DNA from 3 places in the Silvania sp. genome. Region 3 is predicted to be linked to each of the others. Evidence: predicted binding sites of a transcription regulator. Region 3 holds the regulator's gene; each other region holds the start of a gene.
What was found. Region 3 encodes LexA, which represses DNA repair genes until DNA is damaged. Its sites were predicted from a motif close to TNCTGTATGTACATACAGNA; they were not measured.
Positions count from the first base shown of each region.

Region 1: a site for LexA is predicted at 3,508-3,527, ahead of sulA (SOS-induced cell division inhibitor SulA). Genes of this name have one in related genera too.
Region 2: a site for LexA is predicted at 4,588-4,607, ahead of uvrB (excinuclease ABC subunit UvrB). Genes of this name have one in related genera too.

Region 1 covers NZ_JBOGBT010000103.1:24,836-32,065, reverse strand. The annotation lists gene ACRDD5_RS20190 (AAA family ATPase) at 1-864, opposite strand, end outside; gene matP (macrodomain Ter protein MatP) at 1,051-1,503, shown strand; gene ompA (porin OmpA) at 1,569-2,624, opposite strand; gene sulA (SOS-induced cell division inhibitor SulA) at 2,978-3,487, opposite strand; gene ACRDD5_RS20170 (TfoX/Sxy family DNA transformation protein) at 3,705-4,331, shown strand; gene yccS (YccS family putative transporter) at 4,316-6,451, opposite strand; gene ACRDD5_RS20160 (YccF domain-containing protein) at 6,475-6,921, opposite strand; gene helD (DNA helicase IV) at 7,045-7,230, shown strand, end outside.
Region 2 covers NZ_JBOGBT010000036.1:47,042-54,271, forward strand. The annotation lists gene bioB (biotin synthase BioB) at 1-666, shown strand, start outside; gene bioF (8-amino-7-oxononanoate synthase) at 663-1,820, shown strand; gene bioC (malonyl-ACP O-methyltransferase BioC) at 1,804-2,559, shown strand; gene bioD (dethiobiotin synthase) at 2,552-3,256, shown strand; gene ACRDD5_RS07365 (ABC transporter ATP-binding protein) at 3,216-3,941, opposite strand; gene uvrB (excinuclease ABC subunit UvrB) at 4,683-6,698, shown strand.
Region 3 covers NZ_JBOGBT010000011.1:34,601-41,830, reverse strand. The annotation lists gene nadS (NadS family protein) at 68-364, opposite strand; gene ACRDD5_RS01745 (conjugal transfer protein TraF) at 540-1,850, opposite strand; gene ACRDD5_RS01740 (cupin domain-containing protein) at 2,020-2,508, opposite strand; gene zur (zinc uptake transcriptional repressor Zur) at 2,623-3,138, shown strand; gene ACRDD5_RS01730 (CsbD family protein) at 3,207-3,416, opposite strand; gene dinF (MATE family efflux transporter DinF) at 3,562-4,881, opposite strand; gene lexA (transcriptional repressor LexA) at 4,942-5,550, opposite strand; gene ACRDD5_RS01715 (diacylglycerol kinase) at 5,660-6,028, opposite strand; gene plsB (glycerol-3-phosphate 1-O-acyltransferase PlsB) at 6,185-7,230, shown strand, end outside.

The DNA.
Region 1 (7,230 bases), on a different contig from region 3:
ACACAGCGGCAAGGTTTCCTGGTCGCCGGTGTAGCGAACCGCTTCACGGATCAGAGCAGGCCAGGCATCGACAGCAGGCGAGGGGAGCTCAGCACGTTCGCTGACGGCGTTGACCCACTGCATCCACTGCAGCATATCGTCGGCATCGGCAATCTGTACGCTGTCTTCAAATTCGCTGTAAACCACCTGAGCGGATAGCTCTGGCTCCATCTCCTGGAAATCAGCCAGCGCTTCACGATCGCCGATCAGCACCACTTTCAGTGACAGCGGCATAGACGGCACCGCGACCGGGAGCGGACGCGACTCGTCAAACGCGACCCAGTCAAAGCGCTGCTGGTTTACGCAATTCTTCAGACGCATCCACAACAAAGGTTGAGCAAGCAGGGTGCGCAGAGACACGATCAACACACCGCCGTTCGCCTGATGGATAAGGCCAGGATCCAGGGTTAACTCACCGTTAAACTGGCGCAGGCACCCGAACAGCTGTTCGGCTTCTGCCCAACCAGCCGAGACGACGCTACCGGTTACCGCAAAACGTCCGTCGGCAAGCGTGGCGGGTTCAAAGGTGACAGTGCGTCCGTTGATCGCATATTCACCACCAAAGACTGCCTGAGCGTCTGGCTGCAACTGCCGAATGGCATCTGCCAGAAGACTCAGATACTCCGCTTCGTCTGGCGCTTTCAGCAACATAAAAGGTGAAGTTGCCCATGGACTTAATACCTGCTCCATCGCGTAATGCAAACGCGGCTGTGTATCGCTGAGTAAGTATTCGGATTCTTTCGCGAGATCTGGCTGTGCAAACAGTTCCTGATAGCTATCTGTATCCGGAACCAGGTCACGCCATGCAAGTTTCGTAATGGTCAAAGTTGATGTTTTTTAGTCAGATGTAAAACGATGGAGTATACCGTAAGGCGCAGGCTCTGCCCATGAGGTAATCGGAGATTACCGTGACGAATGCGTCACTGGCGGTCACAGGATATGATTTCTTTTCAGCAGATTGCCAAAAAACTGATATTCTGAACACAGTTACACGGTCACATTGGGATCGCAATGAAATACCAACAACTGGAAAACCTCGAAAGCGGCTGGAAATGGAAGTATCTGGTCAAGAAACACCGTGAAGGGGAATTGATCACGTGCTACCTCGAAGCCAGTGCAGCAAATAATGCTGTAGATTTATTGCTAACCCTCGAAAATGATCCGGTTCAGGTCAACAGCTGGATAGAAAAACACATTAATCCAGCGCTGCTGAACCGCATGAAGCAGACTATTCGCGCGAGGCGAAAACGGCATTTTAATGCTGAGCATCAGCATACCCGCAAAAAGTCGATCGACCTGGAATATATGGTCTGGCAACGGCTGGCAGGGCTGGCCCAACGGCGTGGGAAAACGTTATCAGAAACGATAGTGCAACTTATAGAAGATGCAGAGCATAAAGAGAAGTACGCCAGTCAGATGTCGTCGCTGAAAACCGATCTTGAGGCCATGCTGGGCAAAAAGTAACGTTATCTCTTTCTTACAGGCAATAAAAAACCCCGCACAGGCGGGGTTTTTTTTAAGACGATAACTTATGCCGCTGGCTGAGTTACAACGTCTTTGATGCCTTTAACTTCGATCTCTACGCGACGATCTGGGCCCAGGCATTCGATCAGCGCTGGACGCGCCTTCACGTTGTCACAGGTGTTGCCAGTAACTGGGTTAGATTCGCCCATACCACGTGCGGAGATCTTGTTGCTTGGGATACCTTTAGAGATCAGGTAATCAACAACAGACTGTGCACGTTTCTCGGACAGACCCTGGTTGTAAGCGTCAGAACCGATACGGTCGGTGAAGCCCAGAACCACAACAGAACCGTCTTTCGGATCCAGGTTGCTCAGCTGAGAGTACATCTGATCCAGTGCCTGCTGACCTTCTGGTTTCAGAGTCGCTTTGTTGAAGTTGAACAGAACGTCAGACTTCAGAGTGAAGTGCTTGGTCTGTACTTCTGGAGCTGGAGCCGGAGCTGGAGCAACAACTGGTGCTACATCTTCCTGCTGGCCGAAACGGTAGGAAACACCCACGCTCAGCAGACCGTTGTCTGGACGGGTACCCACGGTGTTTGCATCACCGATGTTGCTGGTCCACTGGTATTCCAGACGGGTAGCGATGTCACGAGTTACCGCATATTCTAAGCCGCCAGCAAATACTGGGGATACGCCGGTGTCGTGATCTTTGAAGGATGCGCCGCCAGGAGTGTTAGCTTTAGCATCAGCACGCCAAACCATACCACCCAGACGAGTGTAGATGTCCAGTTGGTCATTGATTGGGTAACCCAGTTTAGCGGTCAGCTGAACGCCCTGAGCTTTGAATGCGCCATTGATGTTGTCGCCTTTGTACGGCATACGGCCTAACCAGTCGTAGCCCATTTCGAAGCCAACGTACGGGTTAACCTGGTAGCCACCAAACGCACCAGCACCAAGCTGATTTTCGTGGGTTGGACCGTTATTGTTGATAAAACCAGTATCGTGGAACTGAGACCAGCCCAGTTTAGCACCAGTATACCAGGTGTTATCTTTCGGAGCGGCCTGCGCTACGGTAGCGAAACCTGCCAGTGCCACTGCAATCGCGATAGCTGTCTTTTTCATTTTTGCGCCTCGTTATCATCCAAAAATCGCCATGAGAATCTCAATGAGAGTCACGGTTAAATCCTTCACCGGGGGGCGGGGACAAAGAGTAAACCTACCGATATCTTCGGCTTAGGCCGAGCACCCCTGGCGATGTAAAGTCTACAACGTACCTGAAAACTTACAAGTGTGAACTCCGTCAGGCATATGAAAAAAAAAGTTTTATATACACAATATTTAACATTTATCGTGTCGATTCGCGCATGCTAAACTGAAAGAAGCCGCACCAGACAAGCCTTGTCGATACTTTTACGCATGGAACCAAAGGTGTACAACCCTTGCAAAATAAATTCCAGGAAAACTCCTATTTTTACTCAATGATACAAATTAGAGTGAATTTTTAGCCCAGACAGGTGTCCGTAACCCTGCGTATCCACCCTAACGGGACGCATAATGAACCCCAGCGCATTCCCTTCTTCTGCTGCCTCGGCCAGGCAATGTTGTTCCGCCTCGGTTAATTCTTCAGTACACCAGCCGATCACAACGCTGTAATTCCCGGTACGTAAGGCTCTAACCATCGAGTTCACAGTATGGCATGGCGCCATCTGGCTTATCTGCATCACTTTTGTCAGCGGCAGGCCCGCGGACTGCACCCATTGGCGGCTGAGTTTCTGCTGTGGCGTAAGCCACAGCTGCCAGCGAGACTGCTGGCCGAGTTGCTGCAACAGAGGCAGCAATAACAGCTGCGTCATCATGGGCTGGTCTTCACGGTATAGCACTTCACTGATCAGCCCGGTGGAAACACGCGCAGTAGAATTGTGCGTGCTATTGCCTGCGGAAGAAGCGAAAGATGTAGAACGATTTGCGTAGCCTGAAGAGAACATAATCGACCCAGCCCTGTAGTTACTGTATGGATATACAGTAACCCCTGTGCGGCCAAAGATCAACCTCATTTTCGGAAAGCGCCTCGCAAATTTGGTTCAATTATCAGGCACATTGAAAAATCATCTTGCTGTTCGATCGTAAGTTGCCTATTTTCCTGATATCGGATCCGTTAACAAAAGATGACAACATTACTCCATGATTTAAAAAGGAAATATCATGAAAAAGATCTCTTATGAACGGATTTATCAGTCTACGAAATACCTTTTACCGCTCGGCGATGTGCAGCATCGCGCATTGTTTGGTGGCTATACCCTGGCAGTAGATAACACGGTTTTTGCGATGGTGTCAGACGGCGAATTGTACCTGCGAGCCAGTGAAGAGAGCGCGCAGTACTGTGTCAAAAATGCGACCACCTTCTTAACGCTGGTCAAACGGGGTCGCCCGGTCCTGTTAAATTATTTCCGTGTGGATGAAGGACTCTGGCAGGATCAGGAGCGGTTTCTGCAACTCTCTTCTTTTGCCCTTGAGGCGGCGCGGCGTGAACGCAGCCAGCGTTACAAGGTGCATCGGCTGAAAGATTTACCCAATCTCACCTTCCAACTGGAGATCCTGCTTTATGACGCCGGCATTACTGATGAAGAGACACTCCGCACGCTGGGGGCAGAGCAATGCTGGCTAAAAATAAGGGCGCTTAACAAGCGCCTCAGTTATAAGGTGCTGTTTGCACTGGAAGGGGCAATCGTAGGTCTGCATGAAGCGGCGCTCCCGGAGATCAGACGCCGGGAGCTGCTCACGTGGTTCAAAACTCAACCTCTCACCAACGACATTCATTCCGGCAGTTGATTAACGTGCTGTTGTAAACGACATATCTCTGGCAGCAACGCAATAAGCAGGCCGATTTGCTGTAGAACCAGCTGGGCTTTGTTCTCGGCTTCCGGCTCTAGATGTGAAATGCGTTGCGCCAGTTCAGCTAAAGCCTGTTGCACGCGCGGTTCATCTGCGGGCCGCTGGTGAAGGGCATCATCAACGTAGCACACTGCATCATCCAGCAAGGTTAAGATCGTCGGACTGGTAAGCTGTTCACGGTGCGCACCCAACGCCGAGATATAACTGGTAAAAGTATGATTCAGACACAGCAGGCGGAAGGCAATCTCACGGGTTTGCTCCGTCGCGCGGGGTTCCCGCGACATATTCGATACCACTGACGCCAGTTCTGCATCGCGATTATGCGCATCACGGCGGGCAATACGGTAGGCCAGACGGTTATCACGGCCCTGGTGATACTGCTCCAGAATGGCATCGAGATAGCGACAGTTGGCGTTGATCGCATTATCCAGCACCCGCGGCAGATTACGAAAACGCCAGTCTGGCCAGATGAAACTCACCGCCGCCCATGCGATGGCGCAGCCAATCAGCGTATCAATGATGCGCGGCAGCGCGACTTCGAAACCTTCGCCGAGCAGGTTGAAGCACAGTAAAACCAGCAGAGTAATAAACATGGTGGCGTGCGCGTACTGTACGTTGCGAAACGCGAAGAACAGCACCCCGGTGATAACAATAAGGATCAGCTGGCCTTCCAGCGCGGGGACAAAATAGAGGATGGGTAGCCCAAGCGCAACCCCGGCGAGGGTACCGAGAATGCGCAAAGCCAGGCGATGGCGAGTGGCATTGTAGTTGGGCTGACAAACGAACAGGCTGGTCAGCAAAATCCAGTAGCCATGGTTTAGACCGGTTATCTGTATAAAGGCATAGCCGACACAGAGCACCACCGACATGCGTACCGCATGGCGAAAGAGGGCGGACTCCGGCGTAAAGTTGCGGCTTAAGCGCAGCCACATATCGCTGAAACCGTGCAGGCTGTCGTCTGCAAGCTGGTTTTCAGCCTCGTTGCCCGGCATGGCCATCGCCTGCTCTGATTCGATGGTGGCGAGCTGGGCATCGATAGCGCGCAGATTGCTTAACAGATACCCCAGCGCTTTCATCTGTTCGGCAGAGGTTCCGCTGGCATGAACGCGATCGAGGGCGGCATCAAGGTGGCTGAACGCCCGTTCGAAACGAAGATCGTGCTGATAGGGGGTGCGCAGCAGTATTGAGTGTGAGAGCTGCTGACAGGCCTGAGCCTGCATCGAGAGCAGCCGCTGAAAGCGAAACATCACATCGCTGTAGCGAAATTTTTCCCGCAGGCTGGCGTACTGAATATGCGAGGAGCTGGCGCGCTCATGAATATCCTGCGCGACAAAATAGTAGTGCAAGGTTCTGCGGGTGCCGCGCTGACCGCGGTCACCGCGTAACCGCGTAAGCAGCGAGGCTTTAGTCTGGTTTAACGTGGTGACCAGTTGGCCATTCGCCAGCGCCAGCTCATACAGCGGTGCCTGTCCATCATCCTCAATATCCGGGTCGAACAGCCGGGACTTTAACTCCAGATAATGGGCCAGCTGCTCATAGCTGCGCGCCAGATTGTCCTGCAAAGGACGAATGGGGAAAATAAGATGCCCGGCCAGGGTGAGCAGGTTATACCAGACAGCGCCAACCAACAGCAGCAGCGGCTGGTGATACCACTGGTCGTAAAGCGAAACGCCCAGCATGGTATAGATAGCAATCAGCAGCGCACCAAAAGCGATGGTGGCGTAACGTTGACCCAGCCCTCCCAGCAATATAAAGACGCTGGTGGAGAGCATCAGACCGAGGGCGAACAGCCAGGGCCAGGGAAAGAGTAATTCAACCGAAGCCGAAGCAATAAAGAAGCAGATCAGGGTGATGACCAGATTACGCAGCCGACCGGCGAGACGATCGTCCAGATCGGCTAGCGCCCCGGCAACCACGCCCAGCGTCAGCGGGATGGTCAGCTTGACCTCACCTAAACACCAGGGCAGGGCGGTGCTGCCGCAAAGAGCAATAAAAATCCTGACGTTATACAGCCAGGTGCTGTTCCAAGTGTAGCGGCGTAGCAGTGGGCTTAGCATGAGCGCACTCGGTCCTTGTTACGTTACGGAAAACGACGGCGGGCGTTGGCGTCCCGCGCGGCGCGGGCGACTTCAACAGGGACCACTCTGCGCCCCACAGGCCACAGGGCAATGGCGGCAATCTTGAAATTAGCGATCCCAACGGGGATACCGATTATCGTCAGGCACTGTGCAATACCTGCCACAATATGCATCAGACACAGCCACCAGCCGAAAACGATCAGCCACGCTATATTGAGCAGCGTTCCGCCGGTGTTCAGCAGCGCGCTTTTGCTGTCGGGCTCCAGCTCGTCGACGTGGATCGCATCGTTACCGTAAGGCACCAGCGAGAGTTTGGTGATTTCCCAGCAGGAGCGCGTCAGCGGCAGGGTGAAGATCAGCACAATGCTGACCAGCGTCGCCACCAGCCAGGCAAGGGTGGTGGCAAAACCACCAAGAACAAAATTCAAAATATTCAGAACGGTACGCATAACACCTCGGTTCTTTCCGTTTTGTTTAAGGCTCGATGATTGTAACGGTTTTTTGCGCTGGAGCACCTGAAAACTGGCAGTTAAACTGTCAGGTAACTTCTCACGTCGTGGATCGGGCTGGACATGGAACTGAAAGCAACTTCGTTAGGCAAACGCCTGGCACAACATCCGTACGACAAAGTCGTTCTGCTCAACGCCGGGGTCAAAGTCTCGGGCGAACGGCACGAATATTTGATTCCCTTCAATCAGCTGCTGGCTATTCACTGCAAGCGCGGTCTGGTGTGGGGCGAGCTGGAGTTTGTCCTGCCT
Region 2 (7,230 bases), on a different contig from region 3:
GAAGCCTGTATGACCCTCGGCACGCTGGACGACGATCAGGCCCAGCGCCTGGCCTCGGCGGGTCTGGACTACTACAACCACAACCTCGACACCTCGCCGGAATTCTACGGCAACATTATCACCACCCGTACCTATCAGGAGCGTCTGGATACGCTGGGTAAAGTGCGCGATGCGGGCATCAAAGTATGCTCGGGTGGGATTGTGGGCTTAGGCGAAACGGTCACCGATCGCGCGGGCCTGCTGCTGCAGCTGGCAAACTTGCCCACCCCACCGGAGAGTGTGCCGATCAACATGCTGGTGAAGGTGAAGGGCACTCCGCTGGCGGACAACGACGACGTCGACGCCTTTGATTTTATCCGCACCATTGCGGTGGCACGCGTGATGATGCCGACCTCTTTCGTGCGCCTCTCCGCCGGGCGTGAGCAGATGAACGAGCAGACTCAGGCGATGTGCTTTATGGCCGGGGCCAACTCTATTTTCTATGGCTGCAAACTGCTGACCACCCCGAACCCGGAAGAGGACAAAGACGTCCAGCTGTTCCGCAAGCTGGGGCTTAACCCGCAGCAGACGGCGGTGCAGACCGGTGATAACGAGCAGCAGCACCAGCTCGAACAGCAGCTTTTTAACGCCGATACCGACCAGTTCTACAACGCGGCGACGGTATGACCTGGCAGCAACGCATTGATGCCGCCCTCGACGCGCGCCGGGCGGCAGATGCCCTGCGCGTGCGCACCACGGTGGCGAACGGTGCCGGGCGCTTTCTGACCCGTGGGCAGCAGCGTTACGCGAATTTCTCCAGCAATGACTATCTGGGCTTAAGCCAGCATCCCGACGTTGTCCGCGCCTGGCAGCAGGGCGCGGAGCAGTATGGCGTGGGCAGCGGCGGCTCCGGCCACGTCAGCGGCTACACCACCGCCCATCAGGCGCTGGAAGACCATCTGGCGGGCTGGCTCGGCTATGATCGCGCGCTGCTGTTTATCTCCGGCTTTGCCGCCAACCAGGCCCTGATTGCCGCGCTGACCGGCAAAGACGATCGCATCGTCGCTGACCGCTTAAGCCATGCTTCGCTGCTGGAAGCCGCCAGTCATAGCCCGGCTCAGCTCAGGCGCTTTGCCCATAACGATGCCGCCCAGCTTGCCGCACTGCTGGATAAACCCTGCGAAGGACAGCAGCTGGTGGTCACCGAAGGGATTTTCAGCATGGACGGCGACAGCGCCCCGCTGGGGGAACTTCATACGGCGGCGCAGCGTAACGCCAGCTGGCTGCTGGTGGACGATGCTCACGGGATCGGCGTCACCGGGCCAGAGGGGCGCGGCACCGCCGCCAGCCTGGGGGTAAAACCCGAGATGCTGGTGGTGACTTTTGGCAAAGGGGTGGGCGTCAGCGGGGCTGCGGTGCTGTGCAGCGCGTCGGTTGCTGACTACCTGCTGCAGTTTGCCCGCCATCTGATCTACAGCACCAGCATGCCGCCTGCCCAGGCAGTGGCCTTGCTGGCGGCGTTTAACGTGATTCGCAGCGATGACGGCGACGACCGGCGTCAGCGGCTGGCCTCCCTCATCGGCCAGTTCCGCGCGGGCGTCAGCGGACTGCCGCTGCAAATCACCGCCTCGCAGAGCGCCATTCAGCCGCTGATCGTCGGTGAAAACGATCGCGCTCTGCAGATGGCGAATACCCTCAGACAGCAGGGGATCTGGGTGACCGCCATTCGTCCGCCAACCGTTCCGATGGGCACCGCCCGCCTGCGCCTGACCCTGACTGCGGCGCATCAACCGGCCGATATCACCGCGTTACTGGAGGCGCTGCATGCCGCAAGTGAATAAACAGGCCATTGCCGCCGCATTTGGCCGGGCGGCGCAAAGCTATTCTCGCCACGACGGGCTGCAGCGGCAAAGCGCCGAAGGACTGCGGTCGCTGTTGGCTGAGGATGATTTTGCCCGCGTGCTGGATGCGGGCTGCGGGCCGGGTGGCAACAGCCTCGCGTGGCGTAACGCCGGGAGCCATGTGGTGGCGATGGATATCTCTGCCCAGATGCTGGATCAGGCGCGCAATCACCAGGTGGCGGATGATTACCTGCTGGCGGATATCGAAGCCATTCCGCTGGCCGACAGCCAGTTCGACCTGGTCTGGAGTCATCTGGCGGTGCAGTGGTGCGCCAGCCTGCCGCAGGCGCTGGCGGAGCTGTACCGGGTAGCGCAGCCGGGCGGTAAGGTCGCATTTACCACGCTGCTGAGCGGCTCGCTGCCGGAGCTGAATCAGGCCTGGCGAGCAGTCGATACCCAGCCGCATGTGAACCGTTTTCTGACCGGGCAGCAGGTGACCGATGCCTTGTCCGGCTGGCGCTACCGCTGTGTTATTCAGACCGTGACCCTGCTGTTCGACGATGCGCTGAGCGCGATGCGTTCGTTGAAAGGCATTGGCGCCACCCATCTGCATGGCGGGCGGGGCGATAAGCCGTTAACGCGCGGCCAGCTACAGCAGCTGGCGCTGGCCTGGCCGCAGCAGGCGGGGCAATTCCCGCTCTCTTACCAACTCTTTCATGGGATAATTGAACGTGACTGAACGTTATTTTGTGACCGGCACCGACACCGAGGTCGGTAAAACCGTCGCCAGCAGCGCACTGCTGCAGGCAGCAAATGCTCTGGGTCTGAAAACCGCGGGCTACAAGCCGGTGGCCTCGGGCAGTGAAATGACGCCCGAGGGGCTACGCAACAGCGACGCGCTGGCGCTCCTGCGCAACAGCAGCGTGGCGCTGAGCTATCAGGCGGTGAATCCCTACACCTTCGCCGAGCCGACCTCGCCGCATATCATCAGCGCCGACGAGCAGCGCCCGATTGCGTTTAGCACCCTTTCCGCAGGGCTGCGGGCGCTGGAAAGCCGTGCTGACTGGGTGCTGGTAGAGGGCGCGGGCGGCTGGTTTACGCCGCTGTCAGAGGAGCTGACCTTCGCCGACTGGGCGATTGCCGAGCACCTGCCGGTGATCCTGGTGGTGGGGGTGAAGCTGGGCTGTATCAATCATGCAATGCTGACCGCGCAGGCGATCCGCCAGGCGGGGCTGCCGCTGGTGGGCTGGGTGGCGAATGTCGTGGTGGCGCCTGGCAAACGCCACGCAGAATACATGGCGACGCTCAGACGCGTGCTGGCGGCACCGCTGCTGGGTGAAATTCCGTGGCTGGGCGACGATGCCGATACCACGGCGGTGGGGCGCTACCTCACGCTTAACCCGCTGGTGACGCCGTCCCCATCCAGTGTTCAATAAGCGGATCGTTAAGCTCGCTTACATGGCCCTGGGCCACGCTACGCCCGCGCCAGAGCAGGCAAAAGCGCTCCGCCACCCGGCGAATCAACCCCAGCTGCTGCTCGGCCAGTAGCACCGACAGCCCCAGCTCGCGGGTAAGCCTGGCCAGCAGCATTGCCAGCCTGGCGGTCAACAGCGGGTCGGGGCCGCGGCTGGGCTCGTCCAGAATCAGCAGGCGCGGGCGGGTGACCAGCGCGTTAGCCAGCGCCAGCTGATACTGCAGGTCATCGCTGATGCCCGACGCGCGCCGCTGGCGCAGCGGGTAAAGCTCAGGAAAGAACTCAAAAATATCGCTGTTCATCGACCCACTCGTCTCGCCTTTTGCCCGCCTCGCGATGTGCAGATTCTCCTCTACGGTGAGTTGAGAAAAGATCCGCCGATCCTGTGAAACATAGCCAATTCCCGGGCCTGTGCGCGCCTCTGAGCCGCCGGACAGCAGAGGGAAGGGCGATGCCCCGGCTTCGTGCCAGACCATGGTGCCGCTGGCAATAGGCAGCAGGCCCGCGATGCAGTTCATCAGCGTGGTTTTCCCCATTCCGGGCAGACCGACGATGCCGGTGCAGACGCCGGGAGGAAGGTCGAGGTCAACATTCCACAGCGTGTGTTGATTTCCGTAATACTGGTTAATAGCGCGCAGGCTCAGCATGGTGTTGCTCCTTTTCGGGTAACAGACATCCTGTGTTGCAAGACCCTTGCCACCGTCCTGAAAGTGGCAGTTAAAGGCTGTTTTTTCGGAATACACCTGAAAGTCAGGGGGAGGGTTAACAGAATAATGCACTGTGTCAGTGCCAGACGGGCGGGTTTGGTGCAGCTCTCTCAACAGGAAAATGTGACTAAGATCGCATCACTTTGTTATCCTCATTACAGCGGTCAAATGCCAAAAATAGCTAATAAATATTTTTTACCGTCGCGCTGTGCGGAAAAACCGGGAATTAGCCGAGTCACGAGTGGCATGGGCTGGAAGCAGTTATCCACTATTCCTGTGGATAACCATGTGCATTAGAGTTAGAAAACACAAGGTAAGCGAGAGAAGACGCGGCCTGCGCCTGAATTGCTGCGAAACGCGTCTTTTGAAAATACTTATTAAATATCAATGCGTTAAATAAAATCAATCACTGTCATCAAACTGTCAAGTGGACCGGCAAAAGTGAAGCGGAACGGCTTGACAAATGTTAAAAATGGAAAAGTTCTGGGGATAACCGTACCGCTGTGGAATTTTATCTGGTCACCGCCGAAATTTTGCGCAGCTTTGCGCGTTTCATGCCGTAAGCCGCAGTAATATGGGTGTATGATACTGTAATTTCATCCAGTATAAATTACTGGCAAAAATAGCCATCGAGAGTAAAATTACTCACCTGCCGTATAAACCATCATCAGGTCGTCGTTCATGAGTAAACCGTTCAAACTGAATTCCGCTTTCCGTCCTTCCGGCGATCAGCCTGAAGCGATTCGCCGCCTGAAAGAAGGGCTGGAGGATGGACTCGCACACCAGACACTGCTGGGGGTGACCGGTTCGGGTAAAACCTTTACCGTCGCCAACGTTATCGCCGATTTGCAACGGCCGACCATGGTGCTGGCACCTAATAAAACGCTGGCGGCGCAGCTCTACGGCGAGATGAAAGAGTTTTTCCCGGATAACGCGGTGGAGTACTTTGTCTCCTACTACGACTACTATCAGCCGGAAGCCTACGTTCCCAGCTCCGATACCTTTATCGAAAAAGACGCCTCGGTGAACGAGCATATCGAGCAGATGCGTCTGTCGGCGACCAAAGCGCTGCTGGAACGTCGCGACGTGGTGGTGGTAGCCTCCGTTTCAGCTATCTACGGGCTGGGCGATCCTGACCTCTACCTGAAGATGATGCTGCACCTGACTCAGGGGATGATTATCGATCAGCGCGCCATCGTGCGTCGGCTGGCCGAGCTGCAGTACACCCGCAACGATCAGGCGTTCCAGCGCGGGACGTTCCGCGTGCGCGGCGAAGTGATCGACGTCTTCCCGGCCGAATCCGATGACGTCGCGCTGCGCATCGAACTGTTTGACGAAGAGGTGGAGCGGCTGTCGCTGTTCGATCCGCTGACGGGTCATATCGAGTCGACCATTCAGCGCTACACCATCTACCCGAAAACGCACTACGTCACTCCGCGCGAGCGCATCGTGCAGGCGATGGAAGATATCAAGGTCGAACTGGCGGATCGACGTAAGAATCTGCTGGAAAATAACAAGCTGCTGGAAGAGCAGCGCCTCAGTCAGCGCACCCAGTTTGATCTCGAGATGATGAACGAGCTGGGCTACTGCTCGGGTATCGAAAACTACTCCCGCTATCTCTCGGGCCGCGGTCCCGGCGAGGCACCTCCGACGCTGTTTGACTACCTTCCGGCCGACGGCCTGCTGGTGATCGACGAATCGCACGTCACCGTGCCGCAAATCGGCGGCATGTACCGTGGCGACCGCGCGCGCAAAGAGACGCTGGTGGAGTACGGCTTCCGCCTGCCGTCCGCGCTGGATAACCGACCGATGAAGTTTGAAGAGTTTGAGGCGCTGGTGCCGCAAACCATCTATGTGTCGGCGACGCCGGGCAACTACGAGCTGGAGAAATCGGGCGACGACGTGGTGGACCAGGTAGTGCGTCCGACCGGTCTGCTGGATCCGATTATTGAGGTGCGCCCGGTGGCGACGCAGGTGGACGACCTGCTCTCGGAGATCCGCATTCGGGCGGCGATCAACGAGCGTGTGCTGGTTACCACTCTCACCAAACGCATGGCTGAAGACCTGACCGAGTACCTCGAAGAGCACGGTGAGCGGGTGCGTTACCTGCACTCGGATATCGATACCGTCGAGCGCATGGAGATCATCCGCGATTTGCGCCTTGGCGAGTTCGACGTGCTGGTGGGCATCAACCTGCTGCGTGAAGGGCTGGATATGCCGGAAGTCTCGCTGGTGGCGATTCTGGATGCCGATAAAGAGGGCTTCCTGCGCTCTGAGCGTTCGCTTATTCAGACCATTGGGCGTGCCGCGCGAAACATCAACGGCAAAGCGATTCTCTACGGCGACAGAATTACTGCCTCAATGGCCAAAGCGATCGGTGAGACCGAGCGGCGTCGTGAGAAGCAACAGCAGTACAACGAAGAGCACGGCATCACACCGCAGGGTCTGAACAAGAAGGTGGTGGATATCCTGGCGCTGGGGCAGAACATCGCCAAAACCAAGGCGAAAGGTCGCGGCAAATCACGCTCACCGGTTGAGGCCGATACCATTGTGCTGACGCCAAAAGCGCTGCAGCAGAAAATCCACGAACTGGAAGGACAGATGATGCAGCATGCCCAGAATCTGGAGTTCGAGGAGGCGGCGCAGATCCGCGACCAGCTGCATCAGCTGCGCGATCTGTTTATTGCGGCATCGTAAATTCTGCTTACGAAGCCCCCTTTACCCACGGTATAGGGGGCTTTTTTTTACAAGGGCGTATGTGTAGGCAAACGCAGAATAATTTTTATTACGTTCTAATATTCTTTTTTTAAATTGATTGGGTATTTTTCATTTGTTATTAAAATACAATTATCAATTACATCCAGTGTCCAAATTCGGACTAAATAATTTGAAGTGTTTTTTATGCTGTAATCTTTCTTCCGCGCAAGAAAATAAATATCCCCTCCCGCCTGTCTCTGTAAGGGTTACACACAATAATATAAGGAATATCTTATGGGTAAAAACGTAACAGCAACGACGTAAAATATGTTGTTGTAAATTTATGTTACATATTTTTATTTCCTTCCGCCTTTGTGACATTTTTATACTCGTTTTATCAGGCTCTTATTCGAAATTATATAGGGGCCTATAAATACTACGTCATGCTTGCTGATAAATGGAATGCGCTCGCTTTTGACCCCGGATAGTGATTTACGCCGTATGGCGTAAGCAGGGATGTTGTTCTGGCAAC
Region 3 (7,230 bases):
GCCCTCATACGGCTGGTACGCTTATATACCGCTGTTTCAGATGCGCGCGAACAGGCGCACCATTGGACTAAATCGCTTTAAGCTGGTTGATAATAAAAGGGTTAGTCTGTAACAGCAGCAAGAGCTTTCGCGGTGCGCCGGTCGGCTGGCGCCGTTTTGTCTCCCAGCTTTTTACCAGGTCGTAGCTGACGCCCACGGCCACCGCAAAATCCTGCTGTTTTAACCCGGTCGCCTCGCGAATCGCCTTAACATCAATCGGGCTAAATGTATGAACATGCGCCGGGTCTGGCGTCTGTTCACCCTTTTCAATTCGTACTATTTCTTCTGCACTGGCCAGCAGACCGGCAAATAATTCGTCTTTCATTTTAATCTCATCGCCCTCGTTGACGCCGCATGGGCCTTAACCTTCGCCGCTATGGGCGTTAAAGAACCTTAGCGTTTCACCAACATATCGGATAACTGCTTCAAATTACTTAACGCAACTTACATGTACACCGTACATTAATCAACCATTTTGATGTACCCGGTACACAATCATGTCAGAAGGTCATGCTGAACTGCGCGCCCGCGCCCCAGGTTTCATCTTCACCGTAGATGCCGGTCAAATCGATATGCACGGTGTTAAACGGCGCAAAGCCGAGGCCGCCGGTAAAGACGTTGCTGTCGTTGCCCTTCACATCACCGCGAAAGCCCCCGCGCACCGCCAGCCAGCCCAGCAGGGACACTTCTGCCCCCACGCCGGCATACTGCGAGTTCGCTTCACTCTTAAAGCCTTTGGTCTCGGTCAGGTCGGCGTCCGCGCTAAGGGTGAGCAAGTCGGTGTGCCAGGCCACACCTGCCGTCACCAGCGGCCTGATCTGATAGGTATCCTGATAGCTCACCACTTCACCGGTACGCCCGTTAAGGATACGAATATCATTAGTATCAATATCATGGGAGATCAGGTTCTGCCCGCTCAGGCCGATCGTCCAGTTGTCACCGAAGTCGGCCGCCAGCCCGACATCCACGTTGAAGCTGGTGTCGTCATTACGGTAACGACTGCTGCTAAAATCGCTGCTGTCGTAGGTGTAAATGGAGGTGGTGTAGTTATACAGCCAGGTTTGCTGCAGCTTCGGCGTGACGCCGACTGAAACCGGGATGCCGTTCATCTCAAACTGACGGGCCACGGCGATACCGTAGTCAGAGACAATCGCCGCCCTGCCGGAGGCCGTGGAGTTGAGGTTCTGGGTGATCACATCGCTGCCGTTAATCGCCGCGCTAAACGCCATCTGGCTGGTCATCCCTGCGCTGTTCTCAATGTTGCGCAAAAAAACGATATCCTGCGGATCGATCTCCGAGCTGATGCGGGCGTGGGCATAGGCTTTCGCGACAAACGCCATTGAGATATTCGCCCCGGGGATACTGACCGCAATGCCTGCCCCGGCGTTGCCGTGCGCCGTTTTGCCGTCGAGAAACTCCAGCTCATCGGCAAGCGTGGTGGCCGCGAGCTGAAGCTGGCGGACAGTGCCCTGAGGGTCCGTCAGCAATGCCTGGGTCGTCAGATTTTCAATCACGTTTTCGTAGTAACTGATTTGATCGCTGATCTGATCGATCTCATCCTGCAAATTATCCTTGTCGCTCACCTGCGCGCCGACCGACGGCAGAATGACAGTGATATCATCATCCTCTTTCGATTTTGCCAGCAGCGCCGGGTTAATCAGCACCCCGCTACCATAGTGTGCCGAAGCGACTCCTGTACCGCCCATCGCGTCATTTCGCGCCTCGGTCCAGGTATTCGCCGCTTCGGCTTGATTGATGATTAAAACAGAGACAGCTACTCCAGCCACAGCAAAGTTATAAGGTTTTTTCACGGTATGCTCGACTTGTCTGCTTGTGTGTACAAACCCATGCCGGCCATTAGCAGGCAGGAACAAACATCCGCTGTGACAAAAGTAGTAGGTCTAAAAAATCATCTCATTCTTTCGTATTAGATTGATTTTGTTAATATTTATTTCCTTTCACCAGGTATAGAAGAGGTTTTTACTTTCGCCCAGGTTTTCCATCGTGCGGACCAAAAAACTGCGGCGGATGATCCACCCAACGATCCTCACGGGTGGCGGCATACACGGCATTTAACGGGTAATAAATCCGGTTAAATTTTTTATTGGCTTCCCCCACGACCAGCAGCCGCACGTCCTCGAGCGTATTGTTGATAAAGGTGTGACATACTCCGGTGCCGGCAGGAAAACCGACGCTGTCGCCCGGCTCCAGTTTCCACAGGTAGCCGTTGATCCAGGCCTCCGGATAGCCTTCCAGCACGTAGATAAATTCTTCTTCGTCGCTTTCGGCATGCGGGTATGAGGTACGGCGTCCTGGCGGCAGGCGCTCATGGTGGATGCCAATGCGCCGGAGCCCCAGCGTACGGGCCAGCGGCGCGCCAATGGAAAACAGCTCGGGACTGTCGGGATAGGTTGAGTTATCAGCCCCTTCCAGATCCCGCCAGTGTTGAATGCAATCGGGTCTTTTCATTGTGTTGTTCCCCTTGTGGTTTTGCGTCAGGTATAGCATACCCGCCTGACCTCGGCGTTTCAGGCAGAACATGGTAGAGTGGAGGTTTGCTATTCCACAGATTCGAGGTGCAACATGGAAACGACCACAAAGCAGGAGCTGTTAGCGCAAGCCGAAAAGCTGTGCGCGCAACGCAATGTGCGCCTGACCCCACAGCGCCTTGAAGTGCTCCGCCTTCTGAGCCTGCAGCAAGGGGCCATCAGCGCCTACGACCTGCTCGATCTGCTGCGCGTCAGCGAGCCGCAGGCTAAACCGCCAACGGTGTACCGTGCGCTGGATTTCCTGCTGGAACAAGGCTTTGTGCATAAGGTGGAGTCGACCAACAGCTATGTGCTGTGCCATCTGTTCGATCAGCCGACTCACACTTCAGCTATGTTTATCTGCGATCGCTGTGGCAGCGTGAAGGAAGAGGGAGCGGAGGGCGTTGAGGACATCATGCATACGCTGGCGGCGAAGATGGGATTTGCGCTACGCCATAACATCATCGAAGCACACGGGCTGTGCAGCCGCTGCGTGGAGGTGGAAGCCTGTCGTCATCAGGACGACTGCCAGCATGACCACTCCATTTTGTTGAAGAAAAAACCGCGCTAAACGCATATAAAAGGGGCGGCCTGAGGCCGCCCTGGGCGTACATCCATGTACCTGCGGATATAAGTTACTTACCAGCGATAGTCGTTACGGGTTTCCCAGTCACCGACCTCTTTTTCCGCCCGGTCTTTCTCATAACCATAGCGTTCCTGAATTTTCCCGACCAGCTGGTCACGTTTCCCTTCAATGACAGTCATGTCATCGTCGGTCAGGTCACCCCACTGTTCTTTTACTTTACCTTTGAACTGTTTCCAGTTGCCGCCGACTTGGTCTTTATTCATCATCGATTCCTCTTCGTTCGGTCGTGTAGGATAAGTATGTCGTCCGTGTGATACGTTTCGTGCTGGACGTGATAATAATTATAGTCAGGCGTGCGGCGTAGGGTTCGTTATTCGGAATCTTTTACCATTTACGCAGATGAAGCCGCTACTCGAACCAGGTGTTATTGCGCCAGTGTCGACGCCAGATCCACGCCAGCGACAGCCCTCGCAGGGCGAGAAAGACGCACAGCGCCAACCACAATCCGTGATTCCCCAGCCACGGCAGCGTCATCAGCGTCAGGCCAAACCCGGCCGCCGCCACTGCCATGCTGTTGCGCATCTCTGCCCCGCGCGTTGCGCCAATAAACATGCCATCCAGCAGATAGCACCAGACCCCCACCACCGGCAGAATCACCTGCCAGATCAGGTAGTGACTCGCCAGCGACCGCAGCTCCGGCAGCGACGTCAGCAGGGCAATGATCTGCTCGCCCGCCAGGGCATACAGAAGCGCAAAAGCCAGCGCCACCAGCCCAGACTGACGACAGGCCGCCCGCCAAACCTCGCGCAGCTGGCCGCTTTCGCGCGCGCCGTAAGCCTGCCCGGAGTGCGCTTCCACCGCATAGGCGAAGCCATCCAGCGCGTAGGCGGTAAAGGTCAGCAGCGTCATCAGCACCGCGTTCACGGCGACAATCTCTGGCCCCAGCCGCGCGCCCATCACCGTCAGCGCCCCGAAGCACAGCTGGAGCAACAGCGAGCGCAGCATAATGTCGCGATTCAGCGCCAGTAACCGGCGGACGTTACCGCGCCAGCTGGCTCTCAGCAACGACCACGAAATGCCGCGTAGGGCAAGCACCCGCCAGACCATCCATAAGCCAATGAAAAAGGTCGCATATTCCGCGACAACGGTCGCCAGGGCGGCCCCCTGCACGTTCATCTGCAGCCCCATCACCAGCCACAGGTCCAGCACGATATTGAGCAGGTTGCCGACCACCAGCAGGATCACCGGCGCGCGGGCATACTGAACGCCCAGTAGCCAGCCGAGCAGCACCAGATTTGCCAGCGAGGCCGGGGCGCTGAGCCAGCGGATCTCCAGGAAGCGCCGCGCCTGGTGCAGTACCGCCTCGCTGCTGCCGACGATATGCAGCGCCAGATCGATAAGCGGCGCGCGCAACAGCACAATCAGCAAACCGGCACCCAGCGCCATCAGCAGCGGCTGCACCAGCGCCCGCGCCAGCCGGTGAGGATCTTTCGCGCCATACGCCTGGGCAGTTAGCCCGGTGGTACTCATGCGCAAAAAGAGCAGCAGCATAAACAGGAAGCTGGTCGCCGTAGCGCCAATCGCCACGCCGCCGAGATAAACAGGGGAATCCAGATGGCCGATCACCGCCGTATCCACCAGCCCCAGCAGGGGAACGCTGATGTTGGAGAAGATCATCGGCAGCGCAAGACGCCATAACGCCTTATCGGAAGCATTCAGCAGAGACATAGGAATAACCAGAGAGAAAAGCAGCAGGCTACGGTGAAACCGTAGCCTGTCAGGAAGAGATTATAGCCATTCACCGTTGCGGATAACGCCAACCGCCAGACCTTCGATGGAGAAGTTACTCTCACGCAGGTCGACGACAATCGGGGTAAACTCGCTGTTTTCCGGCAGAAGCTGTACCGTATTGCCCTGTTTTTTCAGTCGCTTAACGGTCACTTCATCGTCGATACGCGCAACAACAACCTGCCCGTTGCGCACATCCTGGGTTTTATGCACCGCCAGCAGATCGCCGTCGAGAATACCGATATCCTTCATCGACATGCCGCTGACGCGCAGTAAAAAGTCTGCACTCGGTTTGAACATGCCCGGATCAACCTGATAATGGCCTTCGATGTGCTGCTGTGCCAGTAGGGGTTCCCCGGCCGCTACGCGACCCACGAGCGGAAGGCCCTCTTCTGCTTCAATCAGCAGACGAATACCACGAGAAGCGCCGGATACAATTTCAAGTACACCCTTACGCGCCAGTGCCTTAAGGTGTTCTTCAGCGGCGTTTGGAGAACGGAAGCCTAAACGCTGCGCAATTTCTGCACGCGTGGGTGGCATACCCGTCTGGCTGATATGATCCCGAATGAGATCAAACACCTCTTGCTGTCTGGCCGTTAACGCTTTCATTCCGCCCCCTGGGTGTATATACAGTTATGCTGTGAGTATATACAGCTAAAGGTGATTTTGGAACCACAAACCGCACAAAAAACCAGAGACTTACTCAGTTTCTGAAGGCTTATCGCAAATGTCCCCACAGCAGGGTGGCCCAGGTGAAGACGGCTACCAGAATAGACATCAGCACAGCGGCAGAGCCCATATCTTTTGCCCGGCCCGACAGCTCGTGGTAGTCAGTGCCAATCCGGTCGACCACCGCTTCGATCGCACTGTTGAGAATTTCGACTATCATCACCAACATCACCGAGCCAATCAGTAGTACGCGAGTGATGGGATCAATATCCAGCCAGCAGGCGATAATGATTGCCGCGACGACGGCCACGCCTTCCTGGCGAAATGCGGCTTCATTTATCCAGGCAGCCCGGATGCCTTTCCATGAATAACCGGCTGCTTTGATGATGCGTGTTAACCCAGTGGTATTATTAGCCATTAAAAAGAAACCTTTCTTCGAAAAAAGCGTCATCAACTGTGGCTTAAGCGCGTCGCGCTGCCGCCCGAAGTATGACGGGTAACAACAGAAATTTTGCGCGCTTTCTGTTATCCTTGCGCCGCAATTGCATTTTTAACCAGAGGCTTTACATCGTTTATGTCTGGCTGGCCACGAATTTACTACAAATTACTTAATTTACCATTAAGCGTCCTGGTAAAAAGCAAGTCCATTCCCGCGGAACCCGCGCTGGAATTAGGGCTCGATACCTCACGTCCTATTATGTACGTGTTGCCTTATAACTCGAAGGCTGACTTGCTGACGCTGCGCGCCCAATGCCTGGCGCACGATCTTCCCGATCCGCTGGAACCGCTGGAGATCGACGGCACCCTGCTGCCGCGCTATATCTTCATTCACGGCGGTCCGCGCGTGTTCACCTGGTACACACCGAAAGAAGAGTCGATCAAGCTGTTCCATGATTACCTCGACCTGCACCGCAGCAATCCACAGCTGGATGTGCAGATGGTGCCGGTATCGGTGATGTTTGGTCGTCGTCCGGGTCGTGATAAAGGCGAAGAGAACCCGCCGCTGCGTATGCTCAACGGGGTGCAGAAATTTTTCGCCGTCAACTGGCTGGGCCGCGATAGCTTCGTGCGTTTTTCACCCCCCGTCTCTCTGCGCCGAATGGCCACCGAGCATGGCACCGATAAAATCATCGCCCAGAAGCTGGCCCGCGTGGCGCGCATGCACTTTGCCCGCCAGCGTCTTGCCGCAGTAGGCCCGCGCCTGCCGGCACGCCAGGATCTGTTTAACAAGCTGCTGGCCTCGAAAGCGATTGCCCGGGCCGTCGAAGACGAAGCGCGCAGCAAAAAAATCTCCCACGAGAAGGCGCAGCAAAACGCTATCGCCCTGATGGAAGAGATTGCTGCCAACTTCTCCTACGAGATGATCCGCCTGAGCGACCGTATCCTGAGCTTTACCTGGAACCGTCTGTATCAGGGGATTAACGTGCACAACGCCGAGCGTGTGCGCCAGCTGGCTCACGACGGCCATGAGATTGTGTATGTGCCCTGCCACCGCAGTCACATGGACTATCTGCTGCTCTCGTATGTTCTGTATCACCAGGGGCTGGTGCCGCCGCACATTGCTGCGGGCATTAACCTTAACTTCTGGCCTGCTGGCCCGATCTTCCGCCGTCTGGGTGC